2 regions of the Variovorax sp. GW821-FHT09B01 genome follow, and region 2 is predicted to be linked to the other one. Evidence: riboswitches for the same ligand, from Rfam matches in the RefSeq annotation. Region 2 holds a riboswitch; the other holds the start of a gene.
The links. Region 2 has a riboswitch for ZMP and ZTP ahead of glyA (serine hydroxymethyltransferase). Riboswitches for the same ligand answer to the same signal wherever they lie in the genome.
Positions count from the first base shown of each region.

Region 1: it holds a riboswitch for ZMP and ZTP, as region 2 does, so the genes downstream of both, AC07RV_RS02905 (tetrahydrofolate dehydrogenase/cyclohydrolase catalytic domain-containing protein) here and glyA (serine hydroxymethyltransferase) in region 2, are expected to answer to the same signal.

Region 1 covers NZ_JBWKPQ010000001.1:685,490-690,418, forward strand. The annotation lists gene AC07RV_RS02900 (hybrid sensor histidine kinase/response regulator) at 1-579, shown strand, start outside; gene AC07RV_RS02905 (tetrahydrofolate dehydrogenase/cyclohydrolase catalytic domain-containing protein) at 576-1,430, opposite strand; ZMP/ZTP riboswitch at 1,534-1,614, opposite strand; gene prpR (propionate catabolism operon regulatory protein PrpR) at 1,659-3,626, opposite strand; gene AC07RV_RS02915 (tripartite tricarboxylate transporter substrate binding protein) at 3,830-4,786, shown strand; gene AC07RV_RS02920 (isocitrate lyase/PEP mutase family protein) at 4,828-4,929, shown strand, end outside.
Region 2 covers NZ_JBWKPQ010000002.1:12,084-17,012, reverse strand. The annotation lists gene AC07RV_RS07180 (DUF748 domain-containing protein) at 1-1,002, opposite strand, end outside; gene AC07RV_RS07175 (lytic transglycosylase domain-containing protein) at 1,605-2,471, shown strand; ZMP/ZTP riboswitch at 2,516-2,650, shown strand; gene glyA (serine hydroxymethyltransferase) at 2,692-3,936, shown strand; gene nrdR (transcriptional regulator NrdR) at 3,967-4,410, shown strand; gene AC07RV_RS07160 (GspH/FimT family pseudopilin) at 4,447-4,929, opposite strand, start outside.

The DNA.
Region 1 (4,929 bases), on a different contig from region 2:
ATCGTCAAGCGGCTGGTGGACCTGCTCGGCGGCGAGATCGGCGTGCGCTCGCGGCTCGGCCACGGCAGCGTGTTCTGGGTCGACCTGCCGCGCCGCCCGCCCGTGCCCACCGCCTTGCCCATCGCGCCCGCGGCCATGCCCGATACCGCGCAGGCCGACATCATCGAACTGCCGCTGGTGCCGCCGCGCGTGCTGCTGCTCGACGACGAGCAGCCGGTGGGCGAGGCGGTGCGCATGTGGCTCGCGCCCTACTGCGAGCGCATCGAGATCACCTGCCGGCTCGCCGATGCCAGTGCGCAGGTGCGCGCCACGCCCGACGGCTTCGACGCCTTCCTCATCGACTTCCGGCTCGCCGATCCGCAGGACGGCATCGAGGCGACCGCGGAACTGCGCCGGCTCGCCGGCCGCCGCGTGCCCACGATCCTGGTCACGGGCGATACCGATCCCGAGCGGGTGCGCGCGGCCTATGCCAGCGGGCTGGTCGTGATGTTCAAGCCGGTGCAGCCGGAGGTGCTGCTGCGAACGCTGCACCAGATCATTCGCGGCGCGCAGGACGAGCGCGCCGAGCGCCACGGTTAGGCCACGCGCTCCGCCGCCTCCAGCGTCTGCGAGATCAGCGTCGAGATCGTCATCGGCCCCACGCCGCCCGGCACCGGCGTGAGTGCCGCGCAGCGCTCGAGCAGCCCCTCGGTCCCGATGTCGCCGACGCCGCCCTCGTGGTAGCCGGCATCGATGACGATGGCGCCGTCGCGGATCCAGTCGCCGCGGATGAAGCGCGGCCGGCCGACGGCGCCGACGATCACCTCGGCGCGCCGCACCTCGTCGGCGAGGTTCGCGGTCTTCGAGTGGCACACGGTCACCGTCGCATCGGCGTTCAGCAGCATCATCGCCAGCGGCTTGCCGAGGATCGGGCTGCGGCCGACCACCACCGCGCGCTTGCCGGCGACGTCGATGCCGTAGTGCGCGAGCAGCCGCATGATGCCCGCGGGCGTCGCCGAGCCGAAGGCGGGCTGGCCCAATGCCATCCGGCCGAAGCCGTGGCTGGTGACGCCGTCCACGTCCTTGCGGATGGCGATGCGGTCGAAGCACTGCCGCTCGTCCACCTGCGCGGGAACGGGATGCTGCAGCAGGATGCCGTGCACCTGTTCGTCGGCGTTCAGTGCATCGATCTCACGCAGCACGTCCGCGGTCGTCGCGCGCGCATCGAGCGTCACGACGCGCGAATCCATGCCGACGCGGCGGCAGGCATTGCCTTTCATCCGCACGTAGGTCGCGGACGAAGGATCGTCGCCGACCAGGAGGGTCGCGAGGATGGGAGTGCGTTCGCCGTTCCTCGCTTTCAATGCGAAGACCCGCTGTCGCAGCGCCTCCTCGTTCGTGGTGGCGACCGACTTGCCGTCGAGCAGGATGCAGGGCGTCGGGGCGGTCATCGCGCACCTCCGGAGCGGAAGGGCGAAAGCCGGGGAAGCGAAAGGATGCGCCGGTGCGGCGCGGGCATGCGGACACTCATCGTCGGAACTCCTGAAAAGACGACAGACATGCCCAGGCGATCGGCGTGACGATGGCCGCGTTCCCCGATGGTGCTCCATCCGTTCGCCAGTTGCGCGGCGACGCGATTATCGGACAACGGCCGTGCGGCCCCTCTCGAGGAAGGCCGCCTAGGCCTTCGACCCCTCGTCGCGCAACCGCCGCCACAGCGTCGAGCGGCTGATGCCGAGAATGGCGCAGGCCTGGTCCTGATCTCCCTGGACCGACTGCAGCACCTCGCGCACCCGTTGCCGCTCCGCGGCCGTGCGCGCCCCCTTGAGCAGCCGATTGCGCGCGGGCGCCGGGCGCGCCTGCGTGCATTCGGCGAACACCTCGAGCAGCCGGGCGCGGTCCAGCCGGCCCTCGGGCGCCAGGTAGCCGTGGCAGGCCAGCAGGCGTTCGACGAGGTTCTCCAGTTCGCGCACATTGCCGGGCCAGCCGTAGCCCGCGGCCAGCTCCAGCAAGGCGGCGAGCCAGGCCGATGCCTGGTCCGCGGGCACACCCGCCGCGGGCGCGCGGCGCGACATCAGGCCCGCGGCCAGGGGCGCGATATCGGCGCCGCGTTCGCGCAGCGGTGGCGTCTCGATGCGCAGCACCGCGAGCCGGTAGTACAGATCGCGCCGGAACAGGCTTCGCTCCACCTGGGCCGCCAGGTCGGCATGGGTGGCCGCGATCACGCGCAGGTCGACCGGCACCGCCGCGGTGGCGCCCACGCGCAGCACCTCCCGCTCCTGCAGCACGCGCAGCAACCGGGTCTGCAGCGCCAGGGGCATGTCCCCGATCTCGTCGAGGAACAGGGTGCCCGTGTGGGCGGCCTCGATCAGGCCGGTCTTGCCGCCGCGCCGCGCACCGGTGAAGGCGCCTTCCTCGTGGCCGAACAGTTCGCTTTCGAGCAGGCTCTCTCCCAGCGCCGCGCAGTTCACGGCCAGGAAGGGCTGGGTGGCGCGCCGGCTCGCGCTGTGGATGCCCTGGGCCACCAGTTCCTTGCCGGTGCCGCTCTCGCCGACGATGAGCACGGTGGCGTCGCTGGCCGCGCACTGCCGCGCCAGCTCGCGCACGCGCCGTGCCGCGGCGCTGTCGCCCGCGAAGGCCTCGAGCCGGTAGCGCGTGGGCGCGCCGCGTTGCCGCTGGTTGGCGCGCAGGTGGCGGTCGGCGCGCTGGATCACGGCCGGGTCGCGGCACACCAGCAGCGCGCCGGTGACCTCGCCGCTCTCGACGATGGGCGCGCGCCGCACGACCAGCGTGCGCATGCCGATCTGCAGCACCTCCTCGACCGGGGCTTCGCCCAGGCGCAGGGTGGCGCCGAGGTCCAGCACGGGCTCGACCTCGCTCAGCGCGCGGCCGACCAGCTCCGCCACGGAAGCGCCGAGCAGCTGCGCCATGGCGGGGTTCAGCGCCTCGATGCGCTGGCGCAGGTCGACCGCGACCACGCCGTCCTGCAACTGGCCGAGGATGGTGCCGAGCCGCTCGTGGCGCGCGCGCTCGGCATGGCCGTGGCGTGCCAGGTGGAGGGCGTCCTGCAGCGCCTGGCGCACGGCGTCCTCGGAGTACATCAGCACGCTGGCGATGCCGGCCTGCTCGGCCAGGTCGGCCACCAGCCCGGGCGACACCACGGCCTCGATGCCGGCGGCGCGCAGGGCCTCCACGCAGGCCGGCGCGTCCTCCGGGCCGCGGTAGCTGAACTGCGCGATGCCCATGCCGAACAGGGCATCGAGCTGCGCCAGGTGCTCCGACGGACCGTCGAACGACACCAGGCCCACGCGCGGCGAGAGGGCGCGCGCCGCGGCCAGTGCGCGCATCAGGTCGAAGCCGCGCACCTCCACGATGGCCACCGGAATGTCCAGGTGCCGGCGCAGCCATTCGCCGCTGGCGCCCGCGGCCACCACCGCGTCGACGGGGCGCCGGGCATGCAGCGCGCGCACGGCCGCCACGGCATCGTCGAAGGCCTGCCCGACCAGCTCGACCTGCGCCTGCCCGGCCACCTCCGGTATCAGCCGCGCCAGCACGCGGCCCAGGCGGTGGCGGGCCACGGCCACGATGTGCAGCGGCCGCGGCGTGGTGGGGGAGTGAGCGCTCGGGGCGGCAGGCAATGTATTCATTTCAGTGGATTTCATTGTCTCATTCATGAAATCCGATTGAAATCCAGACCCGGACGAGCGCCCGCCGAGGCAGCGCGAATTCCTTTCGAATCAATGACTTGGCAACGAGGGGTGCGCCCCTCGGGCCGATGGCACAGCGCTTGCGCAAACCCCGTTCCAAGCTGAAAAACCAGGAGACCTCCGTGCACTTCCATCGCCTTTCCATCATCGCCTGCACGACCGCCGCCGCGCTGGCCTGTGCCTTGCCGCTGGCCGCGCAGGCCCAGGCCTGGCCCGCCAAGTCCATCCGCTTCGTCGTGCCGTTCGCGGCGGGCGGCGCCAACGACCTGCTGGCGCGCTCGGCGGCCGAAGGGGCGGCCAAGGTGCTGGGCCAGCCGGTCATCATCGACAACCGTCCCGGCGCGGGCGGCTCGCTCGGCGCCGACCTGGTGGCGCGCAGCGCGCCCGACGGCTACACCTTCCTGATCAGCGCCGCGGGCGTGATCTCCAACAGCATGATCAAGAAGTCCCTGCCGTTCAAGGACGAGGACCTGGTGCCCGTGGTCATGATCGGCCTGGCGCCCTCGGTGATCGTGGTGCCCAAGTCGGCCCCGTACGACAACCTGCGCGACTTCGTCGAGGCCTCGAAGAAGGGCCCGGGCTTCAACTTCGCGACCGCGGGCACCGGCAGCACGCCGCACTTCGTGGCCGAGATGCTCAACGTGAAGTACGGCGCGAAGCTGCAGGCCGTGCCGTACAAGAGCGGCTCCGAGAGCACGACCGCCGTGCTGGGCGGGCAGGTCGAGGGCACCTCCGAGGCCAGCATCATCGCGCTGCCGCACATCCGGGGCGAGGGCAAGTTCAAGCCGCTGGCCACCACCTGGACCCAGCGCATCTCGGCCTACCCGCAACTGCCCACGGCCGTCGAGCAGGGCTTCCCCGAGCTGCAGATCGCGCACTGGGCCGGCCTGCATGCGCCGCGCGGCACGCCCAACGACATCCTGGACAAGCTCGCCGCCGCCGTCGACAAGGCCATGCGCGATCCCGCCACCGTGGCCAAGCTCCAGGGCCTGGGCATCGAGCCCGTGGGCGGCACGCGCCAGGAGTTCGTGAAGTTCACCGATGCCGAGCGCAAGCGCCTGGGCGAGATCGTCAAGGCGGCCCGGATGCAGGAGAAGTGAGCGCAGCGCGGGTTCTCCTTCCTTTTCCTTCCAGCCGATCCATGAATACCAAACAACAACTGCGCGCCCTGGCGCAGGCCCGCCGCGGCGTCATCGTTCCGGGCGCCTTCAATGCCCTGTCGGCCCGCGTCGTCGAGGACCTG
Region 2 (4,929 bases):
CGAGGCATCGCGCGCCACCACCAGTTGCGGGCTCGCCAGCGCGACCTCGCTGAGGTGGAACACCGATTCGAGCGGCCGCACGTCGGCCAGCGCGAGCTTGAGCGAGTCGAAGGCCAGCAGGTCGCGCCCGCGTGCATCGGCCAGCTTGGCGCCATGCGCCTCGACCGTGCCGGTGACCTTGAGGCCGACCGTGGTGGCCTGCTGGAAGTCGATCTTGAGGTCGGCGTCGAGGCTGCCGGCCTGCAGCTGCACCGGGAGGCCGCCCGGGATGTAGCCCAGATAGGGAGCGAGGTCGAGCCCCTTGAACTGCACGTGGGCGTCGGTCTTGCGGCTGGCGGCGAAGGGCGTGGTCAGCGCGGCCGAATCGAACTTGCTGCCGTTGAGCGCGAAGGCCAGCTTGGGCTCGGTATTGACCTCGCGCTGCGAGGCCAGGTTGCTGAGGAACGGCACCTTGAGCACGAAGTCGCGCAGCTCATGGCGGCGCTTGACGGTCTGGTCGTCGAAGTCGACCGCGCCCTCGGTGATCGCGATGTTGTAGATGGCAAAGCGCGCGGGCTCGGCCTTGGGGTCGGGCGGCGGGCCGGAGGCCAGCTTGGCCAGGATGTCGTCGATGTCGTACTTGCCGTCGGCCTGGTGGGTCAGCAGGATGGCCGGCGCTTCCACCGTCACCGCGTCGATCACGGGCGCGAGCCGGAACAACGACTGCAGCTCGGCATCGGCATAGATGCGCCGCACGGCGACCTGGGTGTTCTTGCCGTCGGCGGTGGCGATGCGCAGGTTGTTGAGCGTGAGCTCGAGGGTCCAGGGCTTGAAGCCGATGCGCTCCACCGTGACCTGGCGGCCCAGCTTCTCACTCGCGATCTTCTGCAGCTGGCTCTTGGCGATCGGCGGCACCGCCAGCCAGGCCAAGACCCAAAGGCCCAGAAGCACGAGCAGTGCAACGATCCCGCGTCGCAACCATTTGTTCTTTCTTAAGCTTTGTATCGAGGCGGCAGCATTCATTCGCGCGAGTGTGCCCCAAACAGGCGGCAAGCCAGAAACAAGAAAGCCCGGTGACGCGACGAATGTCATGTCACCGGGCTTGATGGCGGGCATACGACCCATTGCCATCGTTTCGCTCGACCGGAAGTCGATGGTTCCTGTCGTGCTGGCAGCAAGAGATTGCCGCCGTGGATCCTCCGCCGTTCGAGCCCGCGGCTTGCACCGTGACTGCCTGGCTTCGGAAAGCACCTGAAAACCTCAGGCCTGTTCAGCTTAGGCGCCCCTTCCCGGCTTTTCAAACCCGATTTTTCAAGGGATTTCCCTTAAGAAGGATGCGGTCCCGGACACGGATTTGAAACATTTGTTCGACACTTTTAAGAATTAAGACCGAATTCCTTATGCTTGACCGGGTATTTAGCAACGATAGAATCCCGCCTGCTCCGATCGCCCGACGCGACGGAACCACCCTGTATCCGCTGCCGACTCCCCCCGGCTTGATCAGACGGCCGCGCACCTTATCCCCCTTGAGCGCGGAATCTGATTGGTACCAATCCAAGCGCCGCTGCCTCCATCCCATCGCCCTTCCCGGCGCTGCGACAGGTGCCGCACAGAAAGGAAGAGCGATGAACAAGGCGTTTGATGCCACGGCCCGCGGGCTGAGGACCTTCGTGTCCGATGTGGCAGACGGCTTTTTTGAAATCACGCACAACGGTTTCGCCCTGCTGGGCCTGGCCATCGTGTTCGCGGTCCTCGCCCTCGTGGCGCGGCCCGACCTGCGCCATCAAGGCGAAGAACAGCTCATGGGCTGGCTGCAGTCGCGCAAACCCGCGCCCGAAGCCACCGACCTCGAGCCGACCGCGATCGAGCGCACCACGGCCGCGAGCCCCGGCGACCTGCCCAAGCAGCAGGCCGCCGTGGCTTACTGGCTCAGCAAGAAGTACCGCGTCGCGGCCGAGCCGCTGAGCGTGCTCGTGGCCGAGGCCTACAACATCGGCAAGCACACCAAGCTCGATCCGACGCTGATCCTCGCGATCATGGCGGTCGAGTCCAGCTTCAACCCGTTCGCGCAGAGCCAGGTCGGCGCGCAGGGGCTGATGCAGGTCATGACCCGCGTGCACGGCGACAAGTACGAGCCGGCCGGCGGCACGCTGACCGCCTTCGACCCCGTGACCAACATGCGGGTCGGCGTGAAGGTGCTGCAGGAATGCATCGCCCGCGCCGGTTCGCTCGAAGGCGGCCTGCGCTACTACGTGGGCGCGGCCAACCTCGAGGACGACGGCGGCTATGCCGGCAAGGTGATGGCCGAGCGCGAGCGCCTGCTGCAAGTGGCCAGCGGCCGCGCGCCCTCGCCATTCGCGCCGACGCCACCGGTGCTGCGCCCGCAGCCGCTGCCCCTGCCGGTGGTGGCCCCGGCCAAGCCCGACGAGGCGACCGAGCCGGCCAACGGCCCCACGCCGCCCAAGGTGGCGCTGCTGTCGGCCGTGTCCTGAATCTCCTTTCGCCCGCCGCCGGGCCGGTCCGATCCGCTACACTCGACCGGGTACGCGACTGGCGATAGGCGCGGTGCCGACAAGGCACCCGCGCTGACGTGGACTACCACTGGGAAGCGTACCGCCTGCGACGTCGCTCCAGACGCGCAGGCGATCAGCCGTTCGCCTGGGCAGCCCTTGTTTGGTTGAAGAACAAGGACCTCGTCTTCAAAGGACTGCCATGTACCAACGCAACATCCTGGTCGAACAGACCGATCCCGAAATCTGGGCTGCCATCCAGGCCGAAAACGCGCGCCAGGAACACCACATCGAGCTGATCGCGAGCGAGAACTACGCCTCGCCGGCCGTCATGGCCGCGCAGGGCTCGCAGCTCACCAACAAGTACGCCGAGGGCTACCCGGGCAAGCGCTACTACGGCGGCTGCGAGCACGTCGACGTGGCCGAGCAGCTGGCCATCGACCGCGTGAAGCAGATCTTCGGCGCCGAAGCGGCCAACGTGCAGCCCCATTGCGGCGCCTCGGCCAACGAGGCCGTGCTGCTGGCCTTCCTGAAGCCCGGCGACACCATCATGGGCATGAGCCTGGCCGAAGGCGGCCACCTGACCCACGGCATGCCGCTCAACATGAGCGGCAAGTGGTTCAACGTGGTGAGCTACGGCCTGGACGCCAACGAAGCCATCGACTACGACGCGATGGAACGCAAGGCGCACGAGCACCAGCCCAAGCTGATCATCGCGGGCGCCTCGGCCTACTCGCTGCGCATCGATTTCGAGCGCTTCGCCAAGGTGGCCAAGGACGTCGGCGCGATCTTCATGGTCGACATCGCCCACTACGCCGGCCTGGTGGCCGCGGGCGTCTACCCGAACCCGGTGCCGCACGCCGACATCGTGACATCGACCACCCACAAGAGCCTGCGCGGCCCGCGCGGCGGCATCATCCTGATGAAGTCGCAGCACGAGAAGGCGATCAACAGCGCGATCTTCCCGGGCCTGCAAGGCGGCCCGCTGATGCACGTGATCGCCGCCAAGGCGGTGGCCTTCAAGGAAGCGCTGTCGCCCGAGTTCAAGGCCTACCAGCAACAGGTGGTCAAGAACGCCCAGATCGTGGCCGAAACGCTCACGCAACGCGGCCTGCGCATCGTGAGCGGACGCACCGAAAGCCACGTGATGCTGGTCGACCTGCGCGCCAAGGGCATCACCGGCAAGGAAGCCGAGGCCGTGCTGGGCAGCGCCCACATGACCATCAACAAGAACGCGATCCCCAACGACCCCGAGAAGCCGATGGTGACCAGCGGCGTGCGTGTCGGCACGCCGGCCATGACCACGCGCGGCTTCAAGGACGAAGAGGCCCGCATCACCGCGAACCTGATCGCCGACGTGCTCGAGAACCCGCGCGATGCCGCGAACATCGACGCCGTGCGCGCCAAGGTTCACGCGCTGACCAGCCGCTTCCCGGTCTACCGCTGACCTCGAAGAAGAAGAAGAAGCCCTGACCGCATGAAATGCCCTTTTTGCGGTCATCTCGAAACGCAGGTCGTCGAGACCCGCGTTTCGGAAGACGCCGACTTCGTGCGCAGGCGCCGCCAGTGCGGTGCCTGCGACAAGCGCTTCACCACCTACGAGCGTCCCGACGTCAACTTCCCGGTCGTCGTGAAGAAGGACGGCAGCCGCGCCGACTTCGACTCGACCAAGGTCCGCGCCTCGATGATGCTGGCGCTGCGCAAGCGACCGGTGAGCATCGAGCAGATCGACAACGCGTTGCTGCGCATCGAACAGAAGCTGCTCGCCAGCGGCCTGCGCGAAATCGAGTCGACCAAGGTCGGCGAACTCGTGATGCGCGAACTCAAGAAGCTCGACAAGGTGGCCTACGTGCGCTTCGCCTCGGTCTACCGCAGCTTCGAGGACGTGGACGAGTTCCGGCAGCTGCTGCGCGACATCTGAGCCGCGGCGTGTCAACGCCGGGCCGCGGGACGGCCGCTATCCGCCGCCCTGCCCGCACACACCCGTTCCGCATTCCCCCTTCCGATCGGGGTCGCAACTGCGGGCCCGCCCCGACGCCGAGAGAACGATGGCCGCGCGCCGCCCCGTCTCGGCCTTGAACGCGAGGCAGCCCGCGCCGAAGCCCGCATTGCGCACGCGCCGCGAGAAGCCGTTGCCGTCGTAGTGCACCCCTTGCGCCAACCCGTCGCCCAGTTCCCGGTCGACCGCGATGCCCGGCGGCAGCCCGTCGAAGCGCCGCAGCACGCTCGGCGCGTGGTCGCCGTCGACATCGGTCACCACCGCCCAGCCCGCATCCCAGCCGGCGCCGTCGGCCAGCACGCTGACCGGCTCGCCGCGCCGGATTGCCTCGATCCGCGCCATCCCGAGCGCGGCCACGAAGGCCTGTGACGCGGCCGCCAGACGCTGGTGGAGCAGCAGCGCGCGAAAACCCGGCACGCCGACGGCGGCCAGGATCGCGAC